3 regions of the Neptunomonas sp. ABH4_499 genome follow, and region 3 is predicted to be linked to each of the others. Evidence: riboswitches for the same ligand, from Rfam matches in the RefSeq annotation. Region 3 holds a riboswitch; each other region holds the start of a gene.
What was found. A riboswitch is a leader RNA that binds a small molecule or an ion and turns the genes downstream of it on or off. The one in region 3 is predicted to bind thiamine pyrophosphate.

Region 1 (9,672 bases), on a different contig from region 3:
CCATCAAGCGCACATCGTAGCTGACCAACCAATCCAAGCTTGCTTCAATCCCTTGGTGCGTCGCTTTGGCCGCATTGTCGGTGTAGGAGATAAACTGTGGCCCAATTTGCACATACTCATTGACCTGAGCATCACGTCGTTGGGTATAGAACAGGGTAAGATCAGTCGTTAAACGATCATCCAACCAGCGGAACTTTGCCCCTAATTCCAAGGTTAGACTGTATTCCGTCTCGAAATCACGCTGATCCGTCGGTAACGCCGCGGTGTTGTTAACACCACCGGCTTTATAACCACGTGACAAGGAGGTAAATAGAAGATGCTCTGGCGTTACCTGATAGTTCAGGCCAAGCTTGCCGCCAAAGAGGACTTCATCGGTGTGGATCGACAACGCCGTGTTGTCATCGTACTTGGCTTTAAAGTACTCAACACGCGCACCACTCACCAAAGTCAGCTTATCGGTTAGATGCGTATCCAGTTGGCCGTACACAGAGCTGTTCTGGGTTAGGTAATCCCCACTCAGCACTGGGGGTGTACCAAACACGCCATAATCCGAGGTTTCTTTAAACGACTCATCTTGATTGATGCGGTAGATACCTACGACCCAATCTGTCGAGTGATTAAAGATACGTCCTTCAGGATTAGACACCAAGCGGATTTCGGCAGACGCGTTATCTCGGGCGCGATCAAAACGCTGAGTACCTACGTACGGATACAGCGCATCATCGAATTGCCCAGCGTAGCCCCAATCCGCGTCGTAGGAGTAGACGATATCGCTGTTTAGGTAAGTCCATTCGGTTTCAACCAAGAAGCGCTCATCAGCCTCCCACTGGCTTTTAATCGACAACGCATGGGTGTGCTGCTGATCTTGCCCGGGGTCGTCCGAAACGCTGGTACGGCTGTTATCGAGCGTAAAGGCATCATAACCGTTGTCGATGTTCAGATAGAGGTAACTGAGATCAATGGTCAGATCGTCCGAAGCCAACCACCGTAGCTTGCCACGCAACGTCGTTTCATCTTGCTCTTGAGTATTCCGGCGGTTGAGATAGTCGTTCTTCATGTACCCATCGGACTGATGAGAGAACACCGACAAACGCCCAAGCAGCTTGTCTTCCATCAGCGCGCCACCAACGGCGACACCCAGATCACGCGTGTTGTAATCCGCTAACCCCAATTGCGCATGGGCTTCCATTTGATCGGTTGGCGCTTTACTTTGCAAGTTGATCGTACCCGCCAAGCCATTAGAGCCAAACCGCGTCCCCTGCGGACCACGGAGTACCTCCACCGATTCCATATCAAACAGAGTGGCCGCCCCGCCGGTACGGCTAAAATCCACACCGTCGATGATCAAACCCACCGATGGGTTGATCGGCGCATTGAATTGACTGCGACTGCCCATACCGCGAATTTGGAAAAACTGCCCGCGCGATGCACCGGCGGATAAGTTCACGTTGGGCGCAAGCCCCAACACATCTTCAAGGTGCTCAGCGCCTCGTGCGTCCATTGTTGCCGCATCAATGTCCGTTAAGCTCACGGCCGTTTCGCTGGCTAACGTCGGTCTGAAGTCGGCGCTGACCACAATCTCATCGAGTGTGGACTCATCAACAGAATCGGCCAACGCCCACTGCGGCACCATAGGTGTCAGCACACAAGCGCTTAGGAAAGGTAAAGAGGATCGAAATGGTTTCATGGATATCCTTTCTATATCGATATAAAAAGGACAGGAGAGATCTCACCCATCGGGCATTCATATAGATGCAGGGGGGTAATACCCCAGATCCGGTACGACGTTTACTCTGCCTGTCCCTACGCCAGTATTAACTGGATCAGGTTCATTGGGTCCCTCATCACTGAGATCTCAGGCCGTAGCCACCCCAAGGCGAATTACACACGCGTGTAATGGATGCGCATTGTACGGATTCACACGCCAATCGACCAGCGAAACCCAGTGTTCATTTCGCCACGCTTTTAAGTTGCGTTAAGATGCGCACTCTCACATCGTTTACCGGTAAAGCTTTTATGGATTGCCCAATCGCCCAACAGTTGAATCGTCTTATAAACCAATGGAATGCCTTGCACACTGAGCAGCCCGCTACGGTCATTATGGACCGTGCGTTCCCCTCCCCTTGTTATCAAGGCGAAGCACCGGATGGAGAACCCATCAAATGGCAACCGGTACAACAAGATAAGGCGCATGATTTGTTCGATCGGTTAGGAAGCGCACTTGAGCTTACCGTCCACCCAAGCGTGCAGGCTTATTACAGCCAATACTGGTCCGATCCATTATTAATGGGCGCCCCAGATGGGGATTTAACCTTGCTGTTTCCTTGGAGCGAGCCAGACCTTGAGCGTTTAAGAGAGAACTTACTAGGACACGTATTTAGCCAGATGAAGCGCAAGCAGCCGGTCAGCTTCTTTTTTGCCTGCACGCTGCCGGATGACGGCATTTTATCGATTCGTAATGAGGATGGATCGGTTTGGTTGGAGTACCCCAAAAAAGGAGCGGTCAGGAAGATTGCCGATGATTTGGCAAGCTTCCTGTCGACATTAACGCCCAAACGAAACGATGATCGCTAACCCACGCAAAATGAGAGTAAACGACTGATTTGGCACATGGGTCGGCCCGACTCTTTGTGCCACTGGTTAAACGCCTGCTGTACTAACGCCACATCTCGTTTGGCGGTCGGTTTTTTATCGATCACGCCTTGGGCTTTTAAGGCGGCTACAACATCATCGGTCATCACGAAGGTATCTTTGCCCACCATGCGCAAAAAGTAAGGTCCAGAGTTGCCCCCTAGTTGCTGCCCATGCTTTTTCAGATAGGCCCAAAGCCCTGTGATGTCATCCACCGGCCACTGCGCAAGCCATTTAGCAAAGCTGCCGTGTTGTTCGGCCGTTTCGACCATGAAAAAGGCATTTGCTCGGGTGGCTTTGATTTTGCCCCAGTGACGAATAATCTGATCATTACCCATCAAGTTCTCGAGCTGCTCATCGCTCATCAACGCCACTTTGTGCGGATCAAAGCCAAAAAAGGCTTTTTCAAATGCGGGCCATTTTGCATCCACCACCGAATGCTTAAGACCGGCGCGAAAAATCCGTAAACTCATGGCCGAGAACAGATCCGCATCGCTTTGTTTGGCCAGCTCTTCACTGGTGAAACACTGTGGCAATAGGCTTTCGACAACTTCGCCTTTTTGCTCTAATGCATGCTGATATATCCACTCGAATGATTTCATCTTGTTTCCTGTAACGTAAACAATCTTTTTCTCGTAAACGCCCGATTTTTCGGGATATTCCACCTTGACGACAGTTCTTTTCAGGTATGAAAAGGCGTATGATGATTTTTTATTTCTCGCGTACGCCCTGCCTACCGATCGATTGGCAGATTTTTGGAAACAACATCATGTCCGTTATTCGCAAATCAAACAAGCTCACCAATGTCTGTTACGACATTCGCGGACCTGTCCTGCAGGAAGCTAAAAGGCTCGAAGAGGAAGGTCACAAAATCCTCAAATTGAACATCGGCAACCCAGCCCCATGGGGCTTAGATGCCCCAGAAGAGATTGTTCAAGATGTGATTCGCAATTTACCGGCCTCACAAGGCTACTGCGACTCTAAGGGCTTGTTTGCAGCGAGAAAGGCGATCATGCAGGAGTCACAACGCTGCAAGATCGCCAACGTGGGCGTTGAAGATATCTACATCGGTAACGGTGTTTCGGAACTGATCGTGATGGCGATGCAAGGCCTTCTGAACGATACCGATGAAATGCTGATCCCAGCACCCGATTACCCACTTTGGACAGCCGCGGTGAGTCTTGCCGGTGGTACACCCGTGCACTACGTGTGCGACGAGCAAGCCGACTGGGCACCCGATATCGAAGATATGCGCAGCAAGATCACCGAGCGTACCAAAGGGATTGTGGTTATTAACCCGAACAACCCAACCGGTGCGGTCTATCCAGAAGCGGTCCTTAAGCAGATTGTTGAGCTGGCCCGCGAGCACAACCTGATTTTGTTTGCCGATGAGATCTACGACAAAATCTTGTACGACGAAGCCAAGCACGTGTCACTGGCCTCGCTCACCGAAGATGTTCTGTGCTTAACCTTTAATGGGTTGTCCAAAACCTATCGTGCTGCGGGCTTTCGAGCTGGCTGGGTAATCGTCAGTGGGCCTAAACACAAAGCACGCGATTACATCGAAGGTTTGGATATGCTGAGCAACATGCGCTTGTGCGCTAACGTCCCTGCTCAACATGCCATACAAACTGCATTGGGTGGCTACCAGAGCATCAAAGAGTTGATCGTGCCTACGGGTCGCCTGTACGAGCAGCGCACCAAATCTTGGGAGATGCTTAATGAGATCCCTGGCGTCAGCTGTGTAAAACCCAAAGGGGCTTTGTATTTGTTCCCGAAATTAGACCCTGAGGTCTACCCTATCAAGAACGACGAGAAATTTGCTCTGGATCTGTTACAGCAGCAAAAAGTACTGATCGTTCAAGGTAGCGGGTTCAATATGCCAGATACCCAGCATTTTAGGATTGTGTTCCTGCCGCGTCAGGATGAGGTCGAGGATGCAATCAGCCGCATTGCGACCTTCCTAAAAACTTACGAGCAGTAAGACTTCAGAAAGAGCGGCCATGGCCGCTCTTTTTTATGAGACGCCATGCGTCACCAAAGCGTCTTCAATGCTTGATATTGTGAAAGTGCAACCACCATAAGATCAAAAAAAAGATCACAGAGAGGAAGGGATGTATGTTTATCAAAATTAAAAAGAACTGCGGAATCTACATGGAGCACAACGGCCTTGAAAAACGCCACCTTGTGCCGGTTACCTCTAACTTTTTGCTGAATTTACACCACGCGGGCGAGGTGTCCTTTTATACGATCAAAGAGACCAAAACCCGTTACGACCTTGAAGAGCACGAGTTTACCCTGCCCCCTTTTACGCGAGTCATTCACTTGCAAATGACCTACACCTACGCGCACATGAAAGAAAACATCAAAGGCAACAAAGGCCAATTAATCGAGCGCGCTTACTACAAGCTCTACTTTTTACCCGAAGAGATGGGGCAATACGCCGAACTGCGCGAAAAGATTGAAGATCACGTTTTAAACCTCTGACCTGTAAAGATTTTTTGTATCTGGACTCGCAATCACATCATTTAAACACTCTTTTGAATTTGCGGTTTTGAAAAGCTGATCTAATCTGAATTCATAACAACGCAGAACAAGGGGACAGGACATGCGGGTCCAGGATCTTTTAAACCAAACGAGTAAACTTCCCAACGTACCCGAAGTGGTACGCGAACTGATTCAAGCTCTAAACGACCCTAAAGTTGATTACGTCAAAATTGCAAAGAAAGTCAGTGCGGATCAAACGCTCTCTTTGAAAATTCTGCGCCTAGTAAACTCAGCCCACTTTGGCCTTTCACGAAAAGTCTCCTCCATCGACGAAGCCACCGTGATGCTGGGCATGGAGAAACTTAAAACTTTGGTCATTGCATCCGGTTTTGCAGGCTCCGCCCCAGAGGTTGAGGGGATGGATGTTAAAGCATTCTGGAGCGAATCTTTCCAAGTCGGTGCATTAGCTAAGTGGTTTGCAGGCCACACAAACAGTGTCGAAGAGGACATCGCCTTTACCACCGGCATCATACACAACATTGGCCGTTTGCTGTTGTACCTGGCTGAGCCAAATCGCGCCAAGGCGATCCAAACCTTAATTGAACAAACTCAATGCTCACGCAGTGACGCCGAAATGGAGCGTTTAGGGTTTACCTCACAACAAGCCGGTAAAGCGCTGCTCGATATGTGGAAATTCCCACCTGAGCTTGGCCAAGCGGTTGAAGGCTATAAAAAGCCACTCAATGCAGAGAATGGCCAAGCCTTGGCGGCCGTCATCAATCTGGCCTGTTACATCAATGCCTGCATCCGAAACAAGAAAGACCCAGAATGGGTGAAAGAACAATTCCCGCGTGACATTGCCGCTGCGGCAGGCATCAACGCCGATATTATTGATGAGCTTGATACAGCACTTGCGCTGGAATCGGGTTTAGATGGATTAAATGGATAGGAAGCGAGCTGGTAGGATGGTTTAAGCGCTCACATGAGCGCTTTTTTTTGTCTTGGCAACACGAAGGGCTCAATCGAGCGTATCAGATCTTCAACATCGGGCATCGCACGGTGTAAACGAGGCGACTGCGTGGACAGTTGTTGATACAACTCCAAATCATCCTCGTTGAGTAACTCCTCAAGCCCCAATAAACGAAACTGTGGGCGTACCATAGCCGCGTCGAATAAACGGCTGATCCAGAAGTAATCAAACTCAAACGCGTCACTGTACACCTGTTTTCCTTTTAGGCGCTGATTCAAACGCGTGGCCGCTTCTTTGGCACTGATGCCCTCTTCATAGAGCTCCGCCTGTGTCAGGCCATGAACGTTGGCCGCACTGTCGTCCCAGTCATTCCAGTTGTAACCGGTGCGAGGGTCGATCAAGAAGTCATCTTCGTCCATACCATCCAGTTGCTTCCAAGCGATCTCGATCGGGTACGAGCGAGTGCCCAAGCCACTGGCTTCGATGTCTAAGCAGATAATCTGTGATGGGTCGTGTAAACGTTTGTTCATAAAGCGTCTTTGCCAGCCTACAACGTGCTTCAAAGGAGTCATTTCCGTATGACAGCCAATCTTGCGAAAGGATCCTTCAACTAAAAGCCGCGCATTTTAGCGCTTTCTTACAAAAAATATAGCAGAGATTTGCGACATCCACTTTAAAATCACTGCCAAAGTGCACAAATAACCAAAAACCTTACTCTTTGTGGTCGCAATCTTGAAACTTAGCCCAAAAACCCTTATCTAACGGGTAACCCACACTAGGAATGTAGTCACTATGATGCGAATCGTGCTTTTTCTATTAACCAACCTTGCGGTCATCGCGGTTGCCAGTATCACCCTAAGCTTATTGGGTGTTGGTAGCCACATCACGGCCAATGGTCTGGATCTTAAAAACCTTCTGGCCTTCTGTGCCGTCTTTGGTTTTGTAGGCTCGTTCATCTCATTGTTCCTATCCAAAACAATGGCCAAGATGTCGACCCGTACGCAAATCATACAAAACCCAACCACTCCAGAAGAGAAATGGTTGGTCGAAACTGTTCAGGAGCTGGCGGACAAAGCCGGCATCGGCATGCCAGAGGTAGGTATCTTCCCAGCGCAGCAAGCCAACGCATTTGCTACCGGCTGGAATAAGAACAAAGCATTAGTAGCGGTCAGCACGGGTTTGTTGCAACGTTTCCGCCCAGAAGAAGCGCGCGCTGTTATGGCCCACGAGATTGGTCACGTGGCCAACGGTGATATGGTTACCCTCGCCTTGATCCAAGGCGTGGTAAACACCTTTGTAATGTTCTTTGCAAGGATCGTGGGCTATGCCGTCGACTCCTTCTTGCGACGCGGCGAGAATGAAGGCGGCGTTGGCATTGGCTATTACATTGCGACCTTTGTGGCCGAGATAGTCTTTGGCTTGTTAGCCTCAATTATTGTGGCGTGGTTCTCTCGTCGACGTGAATACCGTGCCGATGAAGCCGGTGCCACCTTAGCCAGCACTCAAGGTATGATCGGTGCACTGCAACGCCTGAAAGCGGAGTATGAAATCCCCGATCAACTGCCTAATCAGCTGACCGCATTCGGTATCAATGGCCACTTTAAATCCGGCTTAGCCGAGCTGATGTCCAGCCACCCACCGCTGGATGAGCGTATTGCTGCGCTGCAGGCTCGCGGCTAATCTCACTTACACAAACAAAAGCCACAGGCTACCCACCTGTGGCTTTTTTGTATCCAAATTCGGGGTTAAAACACTGCATCCGTTTCACCATCTGGTTCTCCCAGATCAGTTTCGGTGTCTGTAAGCACCCCATCCGTTTCAGTATCGGTTTCGGTCGCGGTTGACGCTTTTTTATCCTCATCCGTATTTGTATAACCAGCTCCCATTGCGACATTCCAAGACTCCAAACCTAAGGTGTAACCCAGGTTCACATCCACAAAATAGTCATCACCTAAGTAAGCCGCACCCAAATGGGGACGCCAAGATTGGCTTGGAAACACATAATCGATACCCATCTCGGCTACGCCTTGATCTTCCTCATCATCAGAAAAGACTTTAAGGCCAATGGCGGCCCCTTCACCAAAGACGTAGCTGAAACCGATGCCGACCCCGGGGTCAGCCTGTAATGGAAAACTCATCAAAGGGCATGTGATCAGTAAAGCGCCAACAGAGCGTTTAAAACAGAAAGGCATAATTCACTCCTTGAATTGTGTGTATTCAAGAAGCACAGCTTAAAAAAACAAAACGTAAGTAAAATACCCTATTCTAGGGATCATCCCTATTTGTCTTGTGACTCATCCAATACGCTAAAAGAGACAAATGCCGTCAACAGCAGCACAGCGACCACCAAAGGCGCTATGGGGATCACTAAACACATCAAACCAACACCTGCCCACAACTTAGTCACCCATCGCTTTCGCTGTTGGTATTGGCGTGTGAATTTTCGACGATAAAAATGGTGCTTATCGGGTGTGCGGTCATGCATCCACGAAGGAGTAAAGGTGTGGATTAACCAAAAGACGCCTAAATTCATAACGGCCCTCCTCTCACTCAGCATAGACGCTAAGTAACAAGAGTGCGTTTTTTGATCAATAAATTTTCAGAGTTGGGGTACCGAGCGGGTCAGCCCCCCAAAAGACGAACGATCAAAAGAAAGATCAGCTTTTAACTGGCTCTCGCATGGTAACGAACTCTTCGGCGGCCGTTGGGTGGATGCCGATGGTGCTATCAAACACCGCCTTCGTTACACCGGCTTTCAAAGCGACAGCAAAACCTTGAATGATCTCTCCTGAATCTGCACCCGCCATATGAACACCCAGTACTTTATCGGTTACTTTGTCGACCACCAGCTTCATCAAAGTGCGCTCATCTCGACCAGACAGCGTGTGTTTCATCGCTCTGAAGTTGCTGCGGTAGATCTCAACCTGATGACCTTGTTCTATCGCCTGCTGCTCCGTTAAGCCTACGGTGCCAATGTTGGGTTGGCAGAACACGGCTGTTGGAATACCGGAGTAATCAATAGACGCATCACCGTCTTTGTAGAGGTGGCGAACCAGCGCCATCCCTTCTGCCAAAGCCACAGGGGTTAACTGAACACGGTCGATCACATCACCAATGGCATAGATGGACGGCTCCGATGTTTGAAACTGATCATTCACCTTGATGGCACCGTTATCAGCGCATTCTACACTTACGTTCTCTAGACCTAAGTTGTGCGTATTGGGCACTCGCCCTGTGGCCATCAGAACGCAATCGGCTTGCTGAGTCGAACCATCAGTGAAGGTCACGGTGTAGGATTGATCATCGTTTTGATCGATCTGGCTAACCGAGAGACGATCACGGATGTTAACACCTTTCTTTTGCATCTCTTGGGCTACAAATTGACGGATATCTTCATCAAAACCTTTTAAGATACACTCACTGCGATTTACCATGGTGGTATCAACACCTAAACCTGCGAAGATACCGGCAAACTCAACGGCAATGTAACCGCCACCGACAACCACGGCTCGTTTGGGGAATGTTTCTAGGTAGAAAACCTCATTCGATGAAATTGCATGCTCTTTGCCTGGGAAGTCTGGGAT
Region 2 (9,672 bases), on a different contig from region 3:
CCATAAAATCAGCCGAGGCGGGAGCGATGACTAAAAGGTCAGCCCATTTGGCAAGCTCGATGTGGCCCATGCCGGCTTCGGCTTCGGGGTCGAGCAGCTCGGTGTGTACCGTATGACCGGACAGCGCTTGAAGCGTCAAGGGTGTAATGAACTCCTGAGCGGCTGGGGTCATCACGATGCGTACGTCTACACCGGCGCCTTTAAGCAAGCGTGTTAGCTCAGCGCTTTTGTACGCTGCGATGCCGCCAGTGATCCCCAATACGATCTGTTTGTTCGTCAGTTGATGCATACACCTTAACCTGTTGGCTGTCGTTCATATAAGGGGCTGTAAGATACCACTTCGCCCGAGGGTTGCGTAGCGCCAATCGGGTACAACCTCTGTTTCCACACAGTCTCAAGGAACGAGTTCGTGGCGATTACTGACTGGCCTAAGGCCGAGCGACCGAGGGAAAAACTGCTCTCACAAGGTCCATCTTCTTTATCCGATGCCGAATTGTTGGCCATCTTTTTACGTACTGGTATCAAAGGCGTCAGTGCTGTGGATCTGGCGCGTGATCTTCTATCCCGTTTTGGCGGGCTTCGTGAGCTGCTCGAAAGCACTCAAACCCAATTTTGCCAAGCACCGGGGCTTGGGGATGCTAAATTTGCTCAGTTACAAGCGGTATTGGAGATGGCAAGACGCCACCTCAGCGCCACGCTTGAGCGAACCGATGTGATGAACAGCCCTGAAGCGGTGCGTCAGTACTTACGAGCCAAGTTACGTCACGAAACGCAGGAGGTGTTCGCCTGTTTGTTTCTCGATAATCAACACCGTGTGATTCGGTACGAGCCGATGTTTGCAGGCACGATTAATGCGGCGGCGGTCTACCCGCGGGAGATCGTAAAGCGTGCGCTGGTCCTGAATGCGGCCGCACTGATCTTGTCGCACAATCACCCCTCCGGTGTTGCCGAGCCTTCCCGTGCTGATCGAAACATCACCGAGCGCATTCAGTCCGCGTTGGCGCTGGTGGACATCCGTGTGCTGGACCATCTTGTTGTCGGCGATGCTGATGTGGTGTCGTTTGCGGAGCGGGGGTGGATCTAACCCTAAATAAAAGTTGGCATTGATTGATGGTTTTCTGTACAATGCGCCGCTCTATTCATCCGGTATGGGATTTTGTCCTGGGTTTGGACGCTCCGCCTGAGGCTTAAGTAGCAATCTGAATTGCGGCAAAGCCGATAATCATCTGAATAGAAATATCCTAAGAGGTGTAAAAATGTCTAAAGTTTGTATGGTTACAGGCAAGCGCCCTGTAACAGGGAACAACGTTTCCCACTCACAACGTAAAACTCGTCGTCGTTTCCTGCCTAACCTGCACTGGCACCGTTTCTGGGTAGAGAGCGAGCAGAAGTTCGTACGTCTGCGTGTATCTTCTAAAGGTATGCGTATCATTGATAAAAAGGGTATCGATTCAGTTCTGACTGAAATGCGTGCCCGTGGCGAAAAAGTATAAGGAGCTAGACGATGGCTGCTAAAGGTAATCGTGAAAAGATCCGTCTGGTTTCTTCTGCCGGTACAGGTCACTTCTACACAACTGACAAAAACAAGCGTAACATGCCTGAAAAATTCGAGATCAAAAAGTTTGATCCGGTTGTTCGTAAGCACGTTATGTACAAAGAAGCGAAAATCAAGTAATTGATCCGACGCTTTGAAAAACCCGGCCTTTGCCGGGTTTTTTTATGCCACAAAGGAGATCATCATGCCTGAGTTGCCCGAAGTAGAAACCACGCGCCGTGGCATTGAGCCACACTGTAAAGGTCACACCTTGGCCGAATTGGTGGTACGACAGCCAAAGCTACGCTGGCCGGTGCCGGTGGAGACGCTAAAACGTTTGGAAGGCAAAGTGCTTCACTCGGTGGAGCGCCGGGGGAAGTATCTACTGATGAACTTTGATGATGGCGCGATGGTGGCCCACTTAGGTATGTCGGGCAGTATGCGAGTGCTGACCGAGGGCGCAGGCCCTGCTGCAAGGCACGATCATATCGACTGGATCTTCGATAACGGTGTGGTGGTGCGGTACACCGACCCACGACGCTTTGGTTCATTGCTATGGCAGCCTCACGGTGAGACGATCAAACTGATCGAAACTTTGGGGCCTGAACCGCTGTCCGATGAGTTCGATGCAGCCTATCTACACGCGCAATGTAAAGGTCGCTCAATCGCAATCAAACAACGGATCATGGACAGTCATGTTGTGGTGGGGGTCGGTAATATTTACGCCAATGAATCCTTGTTCTTTGCAGGGATTGATCCCCGAAAACCGGCCGGTAAGGTGTCAAAAGCGAAAATCACCTTATTGGTAGAGCATATCAAGCGTGTCCTAGCTCGAGCCATTGAACAGGGTGGCACCACGTTAAAAGATTTCGTCAACTCCGATGGCAAGCCGGGTTACTTTGCCCAATCCTTATCGGTGTACGGTCGTGGTGGTGAGCCGTGTCATGTGTGTCAGAGTGTGCTAAAAGAGATAAGAATGGGTCAGCGCACAACGGTGTACTGCCCGAAATGCCAGAAATAGCCTATTCAATAGGCAAGGGGGAGTGGTGTTTTTAGATCCGTTTTATCTGTTTTCAGCGCCCACTCCGCCTACGGATGATAAAAGCCTTCGTGATCGGCTGCGGGATAAGATGGCCTTGTCCGACCTTCAGCATCGCGAAGTGTTTCACATCGATGAAGTGCACTGCGAGCGCTACCCAGCAAACAACTCGCCTGCCCCTCAGTCATCCGCCCCTGAGGACCTTCCGCCTTTAATGGTGTTTCTGCCCGGTTTAGGGACCTACTCAGAGCTGTATGCGCGCTTTTTATACGGCGTGTCACAGCAAGGTTTTGAAGTTATCTCGTTGGATTACCCAGGGCATGGTTATTCTGGTGGTCGCAGGGGGGGATACAGTGTCACTTCGGTTCAAGAGGCCGTGCATGCCTTGTTGGATCGCTTTCATGCCGATCAACGTAAGGTTGTACTTTGGGGATATTCCATTGGCTCTTTGCTGGCGCTCGCGTCGGCAGAAGCGGATGAACGTGTCGATCAGGTGATCACACAAACCCTGATACTTGGCGAATACCCACCTGATTGGTTGCATCAAATGGGGTGGAGTTGGCTTGGGGTCAGTGCGCCTTGGTTTCCAAGCGGGCGGGTGTCGATGCGATCCATGCTCGATTTTGATCAGTTGATCCGTCTGCATCCGGCTAAAGACGAGATTTTGAAAGACCCCTTAATGATCTACGAGTACCCGCTCTCGACGTTAAACTCGTTGTTCAGTTACCGACTGCAACGCAACCGGGACCCTAACGCGTTTTCGATTCACGTGTTTCACGGTGATCAAGATGAGGTGTTACCCGTCTCCTATACACAGCGCCTTAGTCGTGAGCTCCCTTATGATGTGTCCGTCACCCAGATGTCCGGTGGACACATGCTGTTGTGGGATGATCCGCAAACCTTGATTGATCTTACCGTCAGTGTCCTTCGATAGTCGATGAGTTTGTCATTAGAGCGTCAATAAGCTGTCATCGTATTGTCACTCAGGGCGTTCAGGCTAGCCTCGATCACCAAATGCGAGGACACCGGTATGCGCGCCTTCAACAATCCATTTCGCATGGACCGCCTGACCGCTTGGGACCGTATAGGCTACGAGTGGGTTCAGGGCGTTCGAAGTAGCCATCTACACTTAGCCAGCGTAAGTCGCTGGGTTTCACGGCTAGGCGATGGCCTTCTATACGCATTAATCGGTGTGCTGGTGGCGCTGAATGATGCGGAACTAGGGCGGTTGTTCCTAACCGTGGGCGTGATCGCGTATTTGATGGAGTTGCCGGTGTACTGGGGCCTGAAAAATGCGATTCGACGTCCAAGACCGTTCCATACCTCCAAAGTCCCTTCGGTGATTTTACCTTCTGATCAGTTCAGTCTTCCTTCTGGCCACGCGGCGGCGGCTTTTGTGTTTGCAACCGTGGTCGCTCAATTTTACCCAGAATACGGTGTGCCCGCTTATCTGTTGGCCAGTTGTATCGGAGCCTCCCGTGTGGTGTTGGGCGTGCATTATCCAACGGACATTGTGGCGGGGGCGGCGTTAGGTGTTTTGTCGGCGGAAATCGCATGGCGATTGATGATGGTGGGAGCACTGTGAAGATACTCTACGGCGTACAAGCAACCGGAAATGGACACATTACCCGCGCTCGTGTGATGGCGCCGGCCCTGAAAGCGGCAGGCATCGAAGTGGATTATCTGTTCAGTGGACGACCTAAAGAAGCGCTCTTTGATATGGAGTGCTTTGGCGACTACCAAGTCTTTCGTGGTATGACCTTCCATATGGGCGACGGCGCCAAGGTTCGTCCATGGACGACACTGATGAACAATAGCCTGACTCAGCTGATTAAAGACGCTCGCGCTCTGGATCTGGATGGCTATGATCTAGTTTTAACCGATTTTGAGCCTGTTACCGCTTGGGCGGCCAAATTTAAAAAGGTCAAAGCTGTTGGATTAGCGCATCAATATGCGTTTAAGCATAAACTGCCAGACAAAGGACTTTCTTTGCTACTGCGCCCTGGTGTGTCGATCTTCGCGCCTGTGAATGTTCCCATTGGTGTGCATTGGGATCACTTTAACCGAGATATCATCCCGCCTTTGATTTCGCCGCCGCGCTTTGAACGCTCCATCGAGGATAAACAGATCTTAGTGTATCTGCCATTTGAACGAGCTGAGACGCTCACGCGGTGGTTTTCTGGGTTTCCGGATTACACATTTCACGTATTTGCAAAGTGCGATGCCCCTTATCAGGTAGAAAATGTGCAGTTTAATCCGCTCTCGCGTGATCAATTTGAACAATGCTTAGCACGTTGTGATGGCGTGATATCCAACTGCGGGTTTGGCTTGGCCAGCGAGGCGATGCAGTACGGGAAGCGGTTCTTGACCAAACCGATGAAAGGCCAGTCCGAGCAGCGCTCGAATGCGATTTTGCTAGAGTCACTTGAGCGAGCTACCGTCATCGATGAGTGGAATCGGGCGCACGTTTCGGATTGGTTAGCAACACCCCATCCCGAACCCATGTCATTTGCTGGTGTTGCTGATCACATAGCCGCTTGGATCGCCTCTGGTGCGACCTTGCCGGTCAGCTCTGTCATTCAGCGTTGCTGGATGCGTTAGTCGGTCTTTCGCTATTTACCCTTCTAAATCCATGTATTACTGAACTTAAGAGTGCTGTTCTGAAAGCATCAGAGCTGTGCTTTGATATGAGTTCGTAAGCGCGGGCAGTGTTGAGATCAATTAAGAGTAAAGATGTGAAAGGTGATTAAGCCGAACGGCGTTTTGAACCCCAGAAAGACAGAAGGCTCCGCAAATCCTTTGCAGAGCCTTCATTTTGGCTTCCATTTTCCATGCGGTACAGGTTAAACCTGGTGCTTCCTTGCGTACATCCTTGTGTCCTTTCCGCTTGTCGAGGCCATCCTTACATTCGTTCCATGAACAGGAGATCCACGGTTGTTATTATGGCGATCGGTGATTTTTAAGATATAGGAAAAAGTCCTATTTTTAGTAGGAATACTTGAATGTGTATTCAAAAGGTATCTTTTTCGTTAATGAGGGCGGCAAAACACGAAAAACAGGTGTCTAGACACTATCAAGGAATCACCGTACACTGATCTTATCTTGACGGGGTGCCAGATGGTCTGGCTGAGATGATACCCGTGAACCTGATCCAGCTCGTACTGGCGTAGGAATCGAGATGACATATCAATCAGAACACTCGTGTATCCAAAATGCACTGACCATTGCAGGTTCCGACAGCGGTGGTGGTGCGGGCATTCAAGCCGACCTCAAAACCTTTTCCGCCTGTGGCGTGTTTGGCACTTCTGTCATTACAGCCATCACGGCTCAGAACACTCACTCTGTTACTGCTATTCACCCTGTACCTTCGGATGTGATCACAGCTCAAATCGAAGCGGTATTATCGGACATCCGCATTAGCGCGATCAAAGTCGGCATGCTTGGCGATGCGTCCACCATCGAAACCGTGGCATCTGCGCTTAAAGCGAATGTTTATGATGGCCCGCTCGTTGTCGATCCGGTCATGGTGTCGAAAAGCGGCGATCGATTGCTCAAAGCAGAAGCCATTCATGCTTTGCAGTCGGTTTTGATACCGCAAGCAACCTTGATTACACCGAACCTGCCGGAAGCAGTGGAGCTGTTAGGTGTGCCTGAGCCCAATAGCGAGCAAGCGATGCAAGCCATGCTGCCCATGTTATTGGAGCTTGGCTCGCAATGGGTGTTGCTCAAAGGCGGTCATCTAAACGGCGACTCATCGGTCGATTTGCTCAGCGATGGCCGCACGACGCTGCGGTTTCCAACTCAACGTATACCCACCAAGAATACTCATGGTACCGGGTGTACGCTCTCTTCTGCCATCGCCTCGGGGCTTGCTAAAGGGCTGGATATGCCCGATGCCGTTTCACAAGCAAAAGCGTTTGTGACCGAAGCGATCAAAGCGGCAGACCAATTACAGGTGGGGCAAGGACATGGTCCTTTGCACCACTTCCACGCGTTCTGGAACGCTCAGAATAAACAATAACCAACGCAAGAATCCGTCATGAAAGATAAACGCCATCTCAGCCAGTCTGCCGAAGTGGATCACGCTTCTGTGCAACCGTTTCCTCGTTCTCGCAAAGTGTACATTGAGGGTTCGCGCCCCGATATTCGTGTTCCGATGCGTGAGATCAGCCTAGACGATACACCCACCGCTTTTGGTGGGGAAAAGAACGATCCTCTCTATGTTTACGATACCTCCGGCCCCTACACCGACCCAGAGGCTTCAATCGATATTCGCAAAGGTCTGTCACCTTTGCGACAAAACTGGATTTTAGAGCGAGAGGATACCGAGCAGCTTAATCAACTCAGCTCCGAGTATGGGCGGGTGAGGGAAGCGGATCTTCGCTTAGATCAGCTCCGCTTTGAGCTCACACGTAAACCGCGTCGAGCAAAGCACGGCCACAATGTGACCCAGTTGCACTATGCACGACAAGGTATAGTGACTCCAGAGATGGAATACATCGCCATCCGAGAAAACATGAAGCTTGCGAAAGCCCGCGCCGAAGGGCAAAGCGTGGCTCAACAGCATCCAGGCTTTAGCTTTGGAGCAAACCTGCCGGAGGAGATCACCCCAGAGTTTGTTCGCCAAGAAGTGGCCGAAGGCCGAGCGATCATCCCGGCCAATATCAATCACCCCGAACTTGAGCCTATGATCATTGGTCGCAATTTTTTGGTGAAGATCAATGGCAACATTGGTAACAGCGCATTGACCTCCTCCATTGAAGAGGAAGTTGAAAAAATGACCTGGGGAACGCGCTGGGGTGCTGACACCATCATGGACTTATCTACAGGGCGCAACATACACGAAACACGCGAGTGGATTCTGCGTAACTCACCTGTCCCAATTGGTACGGTGCCTATCTATCAAGCGCTTGAGAAAGTGAAGGGTGTAGCAGAAGACCTCAACTGGGAAGTGTTCCGCGATACACTGATCGAGCAAGCAGAGCAGGGCGTTGATTACTTCACGATTCACGCCGGTGTATTGCTTCGATATGTACCGATGACCGCGAAGCGTATGACGGGTATCGTTTCGCGCGGCGGCTCTATCATGGCGAAGTGGTGTTTAGCTCACCATAAAGAGAACTTCCTATACACGCATTTCGAAGAGATCTGCGAGATTTGTAAAGCCTACGATGTGTCGTTCTCGCTGGGAGATGGTCTTCGTCCGGGGTCGGTTTACGATGCGAATGATGAAGCGCAGTTTGCAGAGCTCGAAACCCTTGGTGAATTAACCAAAATTGCTTGGAAGCATGATGTGCAGGTGATGATCGAAGGTCCAGGTCACGTTCCTATGCACATGATCAAAGAGAACATGGATAAGCAGTTAAAAGAGTGCCATGAGGCGCCTTTCTACACGCTTGGTCCATTAACGACAGATATTGCCCCAGGGTATGATCACATCACCTCCGGTATTGGTGCAGCGATGATTGGTTGGTACGGTTGTGCCATGCTGTGTTATGTCACGCCGAAAGAGCACCTTGGTCTTCCGAATAAAGAGGATGTAAAAACCGGCATCATCACCTACAAAATCGCAGCGCACGCGGCTGATCTTGCAAAAGGGCACCCGGGCGCACAAATACGTGATAATGCGATGTCCAAAGCGCGGTTCGAATTCCGGTGGGAAGATCAATTTAATATTGGTTTAGATCCCGATACCGCGAAAGCGTTTCACGACGAGACGTTGCCAAAAGAGTCCGCCAAAGTTGCGCACTTTTGCTCTATGTGCGGCCCTAAGTTCTGCTCAATGAAGATCTCGCAAGAGGTCCGCGAGCTAGATGAGGCTCAGGTCGCGGCGATCAATGCCCAGGCCGAAGAGGGGATGCAACAAAAATCGGCCGAGTTTAAAGAAACCGGCGCAGAGATCTATCACAAGATCTAATCAATCAGAGGCGTTGCTGATGGGCAGCGCCTCCGATTTTTAGTTCTCTAATCCTGCTCGGGCTGATCGCGTTTTCGGCATGTCTCGTGCAGAAATCCCATCTGTCGATTGCAGCGGGAGCACTTGCTGCACATCATCAAGTGCATTCGCAACGAGAGTCGATCCATCAACGCAAGATCGGTATCGAGTTTTTTAGACATCAGGTAAGAGGCTTTCTTACAGGACTTCATTGATCCCCCTCCTTCATAAACCAGCCTTGCTCGACGCAACCACGAAGTTTCAATCGTGCTCTGTGTAAAATCGTCCAGCAGTTTTGTTCAGTGATCGACAAACACTCGCAGATATCGCCGGTATCCATCTCCATCAGTTCACGAAGTGCGAACACTTTGGCCGTGTTTTCAGGAAGGTGCAGCAAACAGAAATCAAACACCTGCCAAAATTGTGATTTGAAATGGAGGTCTTCAGGCGTTGACCAGCTTTCAGGGGTTGCTTCGGGCTGCCAATGTTCGCCGCCATCGAAATAATTATCTAAGTCGATCTCTTCCGAGTCATTATGGAAGAGGGTTCGCTCTTTGGCCCGTTTGCGGACAAAATCGATGAGTTTGAATTTTAAGATACCGAAGATCCAAGTATCCAAGCGTGAGCGGCCTTCGAAACAGTCTAAGCGCTCGACAGCCGCAATCAGTGCGTCTTGAACGAGGTCCTCTGCTAAGTCTCGAGAATCGGTTTGCAATTGGCAAAAGGCGATTAATCGAGGACGCAACTCCTGTAAATGATCATTGAGCTCGTTGAGCGTGGTCATATGCAATCTCGCTAATATCGATGCCGACATTATAGAAAAGTTTATAAAGATCGGTAACTCCCGGCCGACAAATAGCGTAAGAAAGTGACTTTGTTCATATTCAATTCATTTAAGAAAAACAAGGCAAAGGAGTGGCTATGTCGTCGGCAGCCATTACAGGCAAAGAAGCAAGCTTTGCGCAGCGTGAGCAGTTGATCTCTACCACGGATCTTCAAGGGCGGATCACTTACGCGAATGACCACTTCATTCATATTAGTGGTTATACCAAGGATGAGCTCATCGGAGCTCATCACCGAATTGTTCGCCATCCTTTTATGCCCAAAGCGGCTTTTGAAAATATGTGGGCGACGCTCAAGAAAGACCAGCCCTGGCGAGGCATT
Region 3 (9,672 bases):
GCTTCTTAAAGACGTATACTATGGGCCTTCGACAATGAGTAAGACTGTGGGAATCGGTATGACACGCATCACAATCCAGACACCGGATGATTGGCACCTACACTTTCGTGATGGGGACATCTTAAAAGAAACTGTACCAGCGACAGCGCGCTGTTTCGCACGTGCGATTGTTATGCCTAACTTGGTTCCACCGGTTAAAACGGCAGACGATGCCATCGCTTACCGCGATCGTATTCTTGCAGCGCGCCCACAAGGTTCAGCGTTTGAACCCTTGATGACCATCTACCTCACCAACGACACTTCAGCCGATCAGATTCGTGCTGCGAAAGCTGCAGGTGTGGTAGCTGCCAAAATGTACCCAGCCGGTGCAACGACCAACTCATCGGCGGCGGTCAGCCAGCTAGAGGGTTTGTATCCGGTTTTTGAGGTGATGCAAGAAGAGGGCATGTTGCTGTTGGTGCATGGTGAAGTCACGGATTCGCACATTGATATTTTTGATCGCGAAAAAGTGTTCATCGATCAAAAAATGGCACCAATTGTAAAAGCCTTCCCAGAATTGAAAGTGGTGTTTGAACACATCACCACCCAAGATGCGGCAGAGTTTGTGCAAGGGCAGTCCGGCCATGTAGCGGCGACCATTACACCTCAGCATTTGATGATGAACCGTAACGATCTGTTAGTGGGTGGGGTAAAGCCGCACAACTACTGTTTGCCAGTGCTCAAACGCCGCACTCACCAAGAGGCTCTGCGCGCTGTGGTTCAATCGGGTTCGCCTAAGTTTTTCTTGGGGACTGATTCTGCACCACACCCAAAAGAAGCTAAAGAAAATGCGTGTGGCTGTGCTGGCTGCTACAGCGCTTGGAGTGCTCTTGAGCTGTACGCCCAGGTCTTCGAAGAGTTGGATGCGCTCGATAAGTTGGAAGGCTTTGCCAGCTTGCACGGCCCTGATTTTTACGGCTTGCCGCGCAACCAAGGCACTGTGACTTTAGTGAAAGAGAGCTGGACCATTCCGGATCAGATCATTTTGCCAGATGGCCGCCCAATTGTGCCTTTCTATGCAGGCCAAACCGTGGATTGGAAGATCGAAACGCCGTAAGCGACTTCGTAAAAAAATGTTAACTCAAAGCCGGTTTCAACCGGCTTTTTTGTGCGTACGAGTTCATCGTGGTTGGTATGGCTAGACCAGATCTAACCGCAGATATAAGCTGCGATCGGCCACACTTTCTACATCCTCTTTCTGGTGGGTTACCATCATCACTGTTTTACCCTGTTGTTTGGCCGTGTCTTTTGTCCACCTTGTGGCTAGCTGACGTGTGCTTGGGTCCAGTTCTGCAAAAGGCTCATCGAGCAGTATGATCGGCTCCGGTCGTAACAGGGTTCGAATCAACGCGATGCGCTGGCGTTGTCCGCCAGAGAGTTGCGATGGCATTTTATTGAGTTGATCCTCCACTTTTAGATGGACGGCGGCTTCGCGAAGGGCCTCTTTCGGCGGCTGATCTTGACCGAACCCCAGTTGCAGGTTCTCCCAGACACTGATGTGCTCGAACAGGTTGTGATCCTGAAACAAAAAGGACACAGGGCGCTGATCGACGGGTAAATCAGTAAGGGAGGTTCCCTGCCAGAATATCTGCCCGGACTCTGGTGCGTAAAACCCTGCAATTAAGTACAACAAGGTGGTTTTACCAACACCGCTTTCGCCCTGCAGTGCGAGAATCTCTCCCTCACTGACCGAGAGTTGGTATCGCATTAAGGCGTTGGAGGGCGCATAACGGTAACAGACGTTGTTAATGTTGAGCATGCGTTTCTCTCCGATGTGGGTCTGTTTCGCAGATGCCTAATATAATGGCGCAGAGCATTAAGAGGGTCAGTGCCGCGCCACTGGCGGCTTCGATTTGATAGGAGCCTGCCAAGCTGTAAATCAGCCAAGGTAATGAGGTACTGCCAGAGGGGCCAAAAATAGCAAATAGGGCCACATCACCCATGGCCAATACCATCACAAAACCAAACGTATTTTTGATGGTGGCTTTGGCGTAGAGCCACTCTAAGCGCATCGCCTTTCGTGGGGGCAGTTTTAACGATGAAACCAAAGCGTGGTTTTGTTGATCGTACAAACACAATGCAGGCTTTAAGCGCTGCAGCGCAAAGGGCATTAACAGAAAACCGTTTAACAGTGCGATCACCACTAAGCCATAGCGCTCAAGATCAATCGTACCGAGTAGAGCGATGAAAATACCCACCGAGAGCACCATCGCAGGCACAAATAAACTGTGGGACGCCAACCAGCTTAACCCTTGTGCGTATCGTGTCTTGCCACCGAGCAGTGCGCGGCGCATGGGATTCAATGCTAGGTAAGCTAAGAATACGCTGATCAAGGCTGACGCGAGGCCAAGGCATAGGGTAATCAGTGTGGGTGGGATCAACCGCTCTAGTGAGCTTGCTTTAAAAAAGGCGCTGAGTCCTGGCAGCAGTGACCAAAAAGGCAGTGTCCATAAAAAGGCAACAAGCGCTAAAACCCAAAAGCAGAGCACCCCTAAGGGACCGGTTGCATAGCGCAAATGGCGAAAGGGGGTTGGGCGCTCCATGCTTTGGCGATGGATGCTCTCTTTTCGGGTAAACACAAAGTAAAGCCCACCGGCTATGACAAGCTGACACCAAGAGAGCAGCAAGGCTTCTGGGATGTTGAAATCGTATTTCAGGGCTTGGTAGATGGCGACTTCCAGCGTGGTCGATTTTGGCCCGCCACCTAAGGCCAGCACCACCGCAAAGCTGTTAAAGCACAAAATAAAAATGAACCCAAATACGGGGCCAAGCACTGCCTGCAAGATGGGCCATTCGATGCGTTTAAAGTGCACCCAGGTGCTTAATTTTAATTGGCGACTCAGCATTAGGCTGGTGTCGGGCAAGGTGTTTAATTGGGCATAAAAAGTACGTATGGCAAAAGGGACGTTCAAGAAAAGGTGCGCCAGTAAAATGCCCGATAGGCCATAAAGGTTCCAGCCATCCATGCCAAGCTCATTAAGCCAAGTTGTTACATGCCCAGAGCGCCCTAATAAGGCCACTAAGCCTGTAACCACCACGAGCGTTGGGGCAATAAAACAGAGTAAACACCCCCATAAAAAGGCGGCTTTAAAACGCGTATCTGGACGTTTAAAAACACACCAAGCGATGGGCAGCGCAATGGCTGTGCTTAAGGCGGCACTGAGCAGAGCTTGTTTTAACGTGAAGCCAATGATTTGTTGAAGGTACGGGTCGCCGAGCAGTGCAAGATCAAGCCCACCACCTTTTTGCTGGGTTAAACCCCAAAAGGCACCGGCACTGGGTAGCAGTAATAGGACAAACAACAGGATAACCCCAGCATTTCGGTACGCTGGGGTAGGGTGGGTATTGATCATGAGTGAGATCAGCCCAGCCTCATTGAGCCGAGGTGCGCCACACCTTGATAAAGTCGCTGCGATGGTCGATTAGATCACCCAGCGGTACATCAACCGCTTTTGGCGTGACCAGATGATCAAATGCGTTGGGCAGCTCGACACCGTCAATGACCGGAAGCATCCAGTTGGTGGTTGGGATGATGCTTTGGGCGGCAGGCGAAATTAAAAACGCCAAGAAATCATTAGCCTGTTCGGTGCGCTTTGAATACGCCGAAATGGCCGCCACTTCCACTTGTCGGATATGGCCTTCCTCAAACTGAGCCGCTTTATACTTGGACGTACCGTCCACCACTTCGTGGTAAGCCGGGGAGGTCGTGTAGCTGAGTACATAATCCGCATCACCCTCTAGAAACATGCTGTAGGCTTCCCACCAGCCTTTCGTCACGGTTACCGTGTGCTTAGCAAGTTGTGACCATGCTTGAGCAGCGTCCTCTTGGTACACAGCATTCATCCAAAAGAGCAGACCTTGTCCCGGTGTGCTGGTACGTGGGTCTTGATAGAGGACAGAAGCGTCCGATTCGACCAAAGCCTTTAATGAGTCCACCGGCGTAGGCGTTGTTTCACTGTTATAGATGAACGCAAAGTAGCCATAGTCAAAGGGGACAAAGGTGTTGTCATCCCAGCCGAGTGCTTGGGTTAATCCCGATAAGTCCGTGTTGTGGGTTTGAACCAATTCTTCCGCTTTGGCTGCTTTCATCAACGACTCATCCAGACCTAATAGGACATCGGCCTTGGTCGAGGTGCTCTCGATGCGTGCACGATTTAGAATGCTGACGCCATCGTCCACACTGATAAACTCAATGTCACACTGACAGTGCGCTTCGTAGGCCTTCTCTAATTGTGGGCCTGGGCCCCATTCGGAGTTAAACGAATCGTATGTATAAATGGTAAGATCCGAAGCGAACGCTTGAGTAGCCATGAAAGGTGCGACCAGTAAAGCGGTGCGTGTAAAGTACTTCATAGTTGGTTTCCTATTCCCTACGCCGGTATGATCCGTTTCAGGTTCGACGGGTGTAATCTCAGCCCCATGCTCAGGCACCCCGATAAGTGCGGCAAAGTGTAACACAACTGACTTTTAATACGCTTCCTTCAATGACCAACACGACCGATCATCAAGCCTCATCTAATCTCTTGTCTCCGATGTTATTGCAGAGTGTTCACGCACAGCTTGGTCAAACCCTGCAATGGCAACCGTTATCCCACACAGGTACGACAAACGCCCTTTGGGTGGGTAACCGAGTGGGGGATGAGAAGCCTTCGGTGGTTTTGCGCATCAGCCCCACGGCTTTGCCGTTAGGGGCGAGTGCCACGCGGGAAAAGAAAATCCTCACCTTGCTCTCGCTACTGCCAACTGAAGATGATTTGGCACAAGCCGTCCCTATGGTTGCTGAGGGGGAGGGGTGGCTGGTGATGCCTTATCTTGAATCACAACGGTCAAATCTTCGTTTGGAAGGCCAAGCCATTCTTGCTTTGGTAAAAGCGCTTAAGTCGCTGCCGCCACCGAATGATCAATCGCTTTATCTGGATTATGAGGGGCTTTGGCAAGCTTATCGGGATGACCTACACACGCAAGGTCATATCCAGAGTTTGGACCAAGTTGTGGCAGCGTTTAACGCTTTGCCCACGCTTGAGCCTTGGTGTGTGCATCATGATCTTCACCCTGGTAACTGTTTGTACCGTGGGAATACGCCTGTCTTAATTGATTGGGAATACGCAGGCTTTGGGCAGCCATGGGCGGATTTTTACAGCTTAGAGCGATATTGGAGGATACCAGCTTTAGAGATCCATCAAAGTTTAGAGCTGGATTCGTTAATGAGTGCAACCGTGTTTGAGGAGGGGATGCAGCGTGCAAAGGACTGGATGCAGGCACTCGAGAAACTCTGGGTGCTAAATACAAATAAGGAGGCCTAAGCCCCCTTATTGAATGAACCAATTACCGTCCGTTTACGCCATTTGGCTCTGAACGTAGTTTGGCATACCGATCATTTTGATCAGACGCAGCTGTTGCTCTAACCAGTGAGCGTGATCTTCTTCGGTATCTTCTAGCAGTTTTTCCAAAATCTCGCGGCTTTGGTAGTCCTGCTCTTCTTCACAGATCTTGATCACTTCTTTTAATCGGTTGCCTACTTCGTACTCGATGCGAAGATCGCTTTCGATCATTTCAACCACATCGGAGCCGATTTTCAGGCCTTCACGGGTAACCATATCTGGCACGCCTTCCAGGAACAGCATACGTTCGATTAAGAGGGCCGCGTGACCTTTCTCATCGTCAAACTCGTGATCGATGCGCTCGTAAAGCTTTTCCAAGCCCCAGTCTTGGTACATGCGGGAGTGGATGAAGTACTGATCCATAGCGGCCAGCTCCATCGCCAATAAAGAGTTTAAGCCGTCGATGACGCGTTGATTGCCTTTCATTGTGATAAACCTCGATTACATTTGGCTCTGGAGATAATTTTCGATACCCATGGATTTGATCAGATGTTGCTGTGTCTCGATCCAATCCAGATGCTCTTCTTCGTATTCCAGAATCTCTTCCAGAATATCGCGGCTAACGTAGTCGGACTTCTCTTCGCACAAGGCGATCGCTTGGCGCAGCAAGCTCAGCTGTTCGTTTTGGAAGTCCATATCACCTTGCAGCATCTCTTCGGTGTGCTCACCGATGCGAAGACGCTCTAGGTGTTGAAGGTTTGGAAGACCTTCTAAAAACAGAATGCGTTCGATCAGCTCGTCCGCTTGTTTCATATCCTTGATGGACTTTTTGTAAGACTTGCTGTTGAGCTCATCCAGACCCCAGTTTTTGTACATGCGTGCATGCAGGAAAAATTGGTTAATAGACGTAAGTTCAGCGGTCAGCACTTTATTTAGGATAGCAATGACCTGTTTATCGCCTTGCATGAGGAAGTCTCCAGATATGTTTGATGCTGGTAAGTGTAAACATGAATTTAATTAACGCAAGTCAATTTTTTCTTGAAAAATAGTAATTGAAAACCGTCGTATTTGTCTTGATATAAAGGATTATGAGAACTATTATCATTCTATTAAACAAATGGGATTGATTAGCATTATGTATGTCTGCATTTGCAACGGTGTAACCGATTCTCAGATCCTCCAAGCGGTAGAAGAGGGGGCAAATACGGTTCGCGAACTGAACAAAACCCTTTCTGTCGGCAACTGTTGCGGAAAATGCACCCGTGTTGCTCGTGACTTGATCAAGAGCCATTTTGATCGTGATGAAATTGATTCAATGAGTTACTCAGCTGTTTGAAAAACTATCAGGTTAGTTTTTCCTTTTTATGACAGCTAAAAAACAAACGCACTATAAAAAAGACCTCAATTGAGGTCTTTTTTTATGGTGAATGAATCTGACTCTTATGACGCCTCTCAGTTAAGCGTAATCTCGACACTGGCGGAACCCGCTTTGGCGGTTTCTAGCGCCGTCTCAAGCTGTTCGGCACGGCTCAAAACGACCCCCATACGACGTGTTCCAGCCACTTCCGGTTTACCAAATAAACGCAGCTGTGTGTTGGGGTTGGTCAATACGGCACCTAAGTTACCAAATTGAATGTCCTTGGATTGGCCTTCGACTAAGATCACGCTGGAGGCACTTGGTCCATGGAAGTGAATATTCGGAATTGGCAAGCCTAGAATGGCACGGGCGTGCAATGCGAACTCTGAAAGATCTTGAGAAATCAAAGTAACTAAACCTGTGTCATGCGGGCGAGGTGATACTTCGCTAAAGAGGACTTCATCGCCTTTGATGAACAGCTCGACGCCAAAGATGCCTCGGCCTCCTAAGGCTTCGGTAATTTTTGCTGCCACGTTTTGAGCGCTGGCCAGTGCTGCATCACTCATCGCCTGTGGCTGCCATGATTGCTGGTAGTCACCGTTTTTCTGCACGTGGCCGATCGGCTCACAGAAGGATGTGCCATCGATGTGGCGAACCGTTAATAGGGTGATCTCGTAATCAAACTCGACAAACCCTTCGACAATCACTTTACCACCACCGGCACGACCGCCTTCTTGGGCATATTGCCAAGCGCTTTCGATCTCTTCTTCGCTGGCGACGGTGCTCTGACCTTTACCGGATGAGCTCATGATGGGTTTGACTACGCACGGTAGGCCTACCTCTTTAATGGCGTCCTTGTACTCTTCGATTGTTTCCGCAAAACGGTAAGGGGAGGTCGAAAGCCCCAGCTCTTCTGCGGCCAGTCGACGGATGCCTTCGCGGTTCATGGTCAGCTGGGCGGCTTTTGCGGTAGGAATCACCGTATAACCCTCGCGCTCCATATCCACCAAGGTGGTGGTTGAGATCGCTTCGATCTCTGGGACGATGTACTGAGGTTGCTCGGCTTCGATCACTTCGCGCAGGGCTTCACCATCAAGCATGGAGATCACATGGCTTCGGTGGGCGACTTGCATGGCCGGTGCATGGGCATAGCGGTCGACCACAATGACCTCGGCCCCAAGGCGTTGCAGTTCAATAACGACCTCTTTACCAAGCTCGCCTCCGCCGCATAAAAGAACACGGGTCGAATGCGCTGAATAGGGAGTACCGAGTGTAGCCATGGGGCGTAATCCTCTTTATGAAATGGATTCACCGATTATACGGGATTTCTGGAAAAATCGGACATTGGCAAAAAGGGTGAGTGGTCTATACTGGTTTTATCAACCTCATGTGATCGCCATCCGTGAGTCCTTGTGAATTCGATTGCCCTCTGGGCCTCTTAGCCGAAATCATTTCGGCTCCTGTTGGGGCGGCTTCGTGCCGCCCCTGACCTTATTTTCCATCCTAGCGATTCCTCGGTACGTTTCTGGCACAATAATGCCCCTTGGGCGTACACTACGCGCCATCTTTGATGACTTACATACAGAAAACAGATGACTTTAGACGCGCATGATTGGCAAGACGCTTGTCAGTCCATTATCGAAGCCGGTCAGTGGATCGATCAACAGGGTTGGTGCCCAGCCACAGGCGGTAACTTTTCCATTCGTTTTCACGAAGAGGATTTCAGTGGTGCCTTGGTAACGGCATCGGGTCGCCATAAAGGGTTTTTAAAGCCGAATGATCTATTACGAGTGGACCTTCAGGGCCAGCCCGTAAAGAGCAGCTTAACCCCTTCGGCCGAAACGCTCTTGCACACCAAATTGTATGAACTGAACCCAAGCATTGGTGCCGTGCTGCATACACACTCGGTCGCTTCAACGGTCTTGTCGCGTTTAACCGCTGGAGATAGCCTGACAATAGCGGGGTTTGAGATGCAAAAGTCATTGGCGGGTAACACCACCCACGATGAAGCGATTCAAATCTGTATTTTGGATAACACCCAAGACATGACCGAGCTCGCAGAACGTTTGGCAACGCGTTGGCATCAAAACCCGCTCACATGGGGTTTTTTAGTCCGTGGGCATGGCCTGTATGCGTGGGGCGAGACGATGGCAGAAGCGCGTCGTCACATCGAAGGGCTGGAGTTTTTGTTTGCCTGCGAGCTGGAGATGCGTCGCTTGGGTACAGACTCGGCCAGTGTCTATCAGAAAGAAGGACAGTAAAGCATGAGCATCCAAGCCATTTTAACGGACATTGAAGGCACCACAACGGATATCCGCTTTGTGCATGATGTGTTGTTTCCCTATGCGCGCAAGGCCATGAAGGATTTTGTTTTGGCGCATCACGATCAGCCGGATGTGCAGGCTCAAATCGATGCCGTAAAAGACGCGGCGGCCGAGCCAAACGCCTCGTTGGAGCGCGTAGCAGAGATACTGATCCATTGGATTGATACCGACCAGAAAATCACCCCGTTAAAAGCTTTGCAGGGGATGATCTGGGCCGATGGCTATCAGCAAAAGGCGTTTACCGGGCATGTCTATGAGGATGCGCATCAGTATCTTTCTGAATGGAAAGCCAAAGGCCTGTCACTGAATGTCTTTTCGTCGGGTTCGGTTGAAGCACAAAAGCTGATTTTCGGTTACAGCGATTTTGGTGATATGACGCCCTTGTTTGATCACTACTTTGATACGCGCACCGGGGCAAAGCGTGAACGCACCGCTTACGATGCGATCGCCAAAGCGATGAACGTTACCCCTTCGGATATTCTGTTTTTATCGGATGTCGAGGCGGAGCTTGATGCCGCAAAAGAGGCGGGGTACGAGACGATCTTGTTATGCCGTGATGAGGCGCCAAAGCGACCGGCCCACACCTGGGTATCCGATTTTAGCCAGATCCGTTTTTAAGAATAAAAGAACC

Region 1: linked by a shared signal. The riboswitch ahead of ACXAF9_RS17675 (TonB-dependent receptor) and the one ahead of thiB (thiamine ABC transporter substrate binding subunit) in region 3 are both predicted to bind thiamine pyrophosphate.
Region 2: linked by a shared signal. The riboswitch ahead of thiD (bifunctional hydroxymethylpyrimidine kinase/phosphomethylpyrimidine kinase) and the one ahead of thiB (thiamine ABC transporter substrate binding subunit) in region 3 are both predicted to bind thiamine pyrophosphate.

Annotation. Positions count from the first base shown of each region.
Region 1 is NZ_JBSWXK010000027.1:1,967-11,638, forward strand. It holds gene ACXAF9_RS17675 (TonB-dependent receptor) at 1-1,687, opposite strand, end outside; TPP riboswitch at 1,783-1,884, opposite strand; gene ACXAF9_RS17680 (SecY-interacting protein Syd) at 1,981-2,574, shown strand; gene ACXAF9_RS17685 (DNA-3-methyladenine glycosylase I) at 2,571-3,233, opposite strand; gene ACXAF9_RS17690 (pyridoxal phosphate-dependent aminotransferase) at 3,401-4,615, shown strand; gene ACXAF9_RS17695 (hypothetical protein) at 4,750-5,118, shown strand; gene ACXAF9_RS17700 (HDOD domain-containing protein) at 5,240-6,067, shown strand; gene ACXAF9_RS17705 (hypothetical protein) at 6,097-6,618, opposite strand; gene htpX (protease HtpX) at 6,881-7,768, shown strand; gene ACXAF9_RS17715 (hypothetical protein) at 7,834-8,280, opposite strand; gene ACXAF9_RS17720 (hypothetical protein) at 8,367-8,621, opposite strand; gene gorA (glutathione-disulfide reductase) at 8,746-9,672, opposite strand, start outside.
Region 2 is NZ_JBSWXK010000026.1:2,222-11,893, reverse strand. It holds gene coaBC (bifunctional phosphopantothenoylcysteine decarboxylase/phosphopantothenate--cysteine ligase CoaBC) at 1-289, opposite strand, end outside; gene radC (RadC family protein) at 410-1,084, shown strand; gene rpmB (50S ribosomal protein L28) at 1,257-1,493, shown strand; gene rpmG (50S ribosomal protein L33) at 1,505-1,675, shown strand; gene mutM (bifunctional DNA-formamidopyrimidine glycosylase/DNA-(apurinic or apyrimidinic site) lyase) at 1,740-2,555, shown strand; gene ACXAF9_RS17485 (alpha/beta fold hydrolase) at 2,578-3,507, shown strand; gene ACXAF9_RS17480 (phosphatase PAP2 family protein) at 3,604-4,158, shown strand; gene ACXAF9_RS17475 (glycosyltransferase family protein) at 4,155-5,174, shown strand; TPP riboswitch at 5,670-5,763, shown strand; gene thiD (bifunctional hydroxymethylpyrimidine kinase/phosphomethylpyrimidine kinase) at 5,752-6,594, shown strand; gene thiC (phosphomethylpyrimidine synthase ThiC) at 6,613-8,490, shown strand; gene ACXAF9_RS17460 (anti-sigma factor family protein) at 8,538-8,720, opposite strand; gene ACXAF9_RS17455 (sigma-70 family RNA polymerase sigma factor) at 8,717-9,292, opposite strand; gene ACXAF9_RS17450 (methyl-accepting chemotaxis protein) at 9,430-9,672, shown strand, end outside.
Region 3 is NZ_JBSWXK010000009.1:6,770-16,441, reverse strand. It holds gene pyrC (dihydroorotase) at 59-1,096, shown strand; gene ACXAF9_RS10685 (ATP-binding cassette domain-containing protein) at 1,178-1,798, opposite strand; gene ACXAF9_RS10680 (ABC transporter permease family protein) at 1,785-3,392, opposite strand; gene thiB (thiamine ABC transporter substrate binding subunit) at 3,412-4,392, opposite strand; TPP riboswitch at 4,390-4,484, opposite strand; gene ACXAF9_RS10670 (phosphotransferase family protein) at 4,524-5,342, shown strand; gene bfr (bacterioferritin) at 5,376-5,846, opposite strand; gene bfr (bacterioferritin) at 5,862-6,326, opposite strand; gene ACXAF9_RS10655 (bacterioferritin-associated ferredoxin) at 6,478-6,696, shown strand; gene purT (formate-dependent phosphoribosylglycinamide formyltransferase) at 6,813-7,997, opposite strand; gene ACXAF9_RS10645 (methylthioribulose 1-phosphate dehydratase) at 8,310-8,978, shown strand; gene mtnC (acireductone synthase) at 8,982-9,659, shown strand.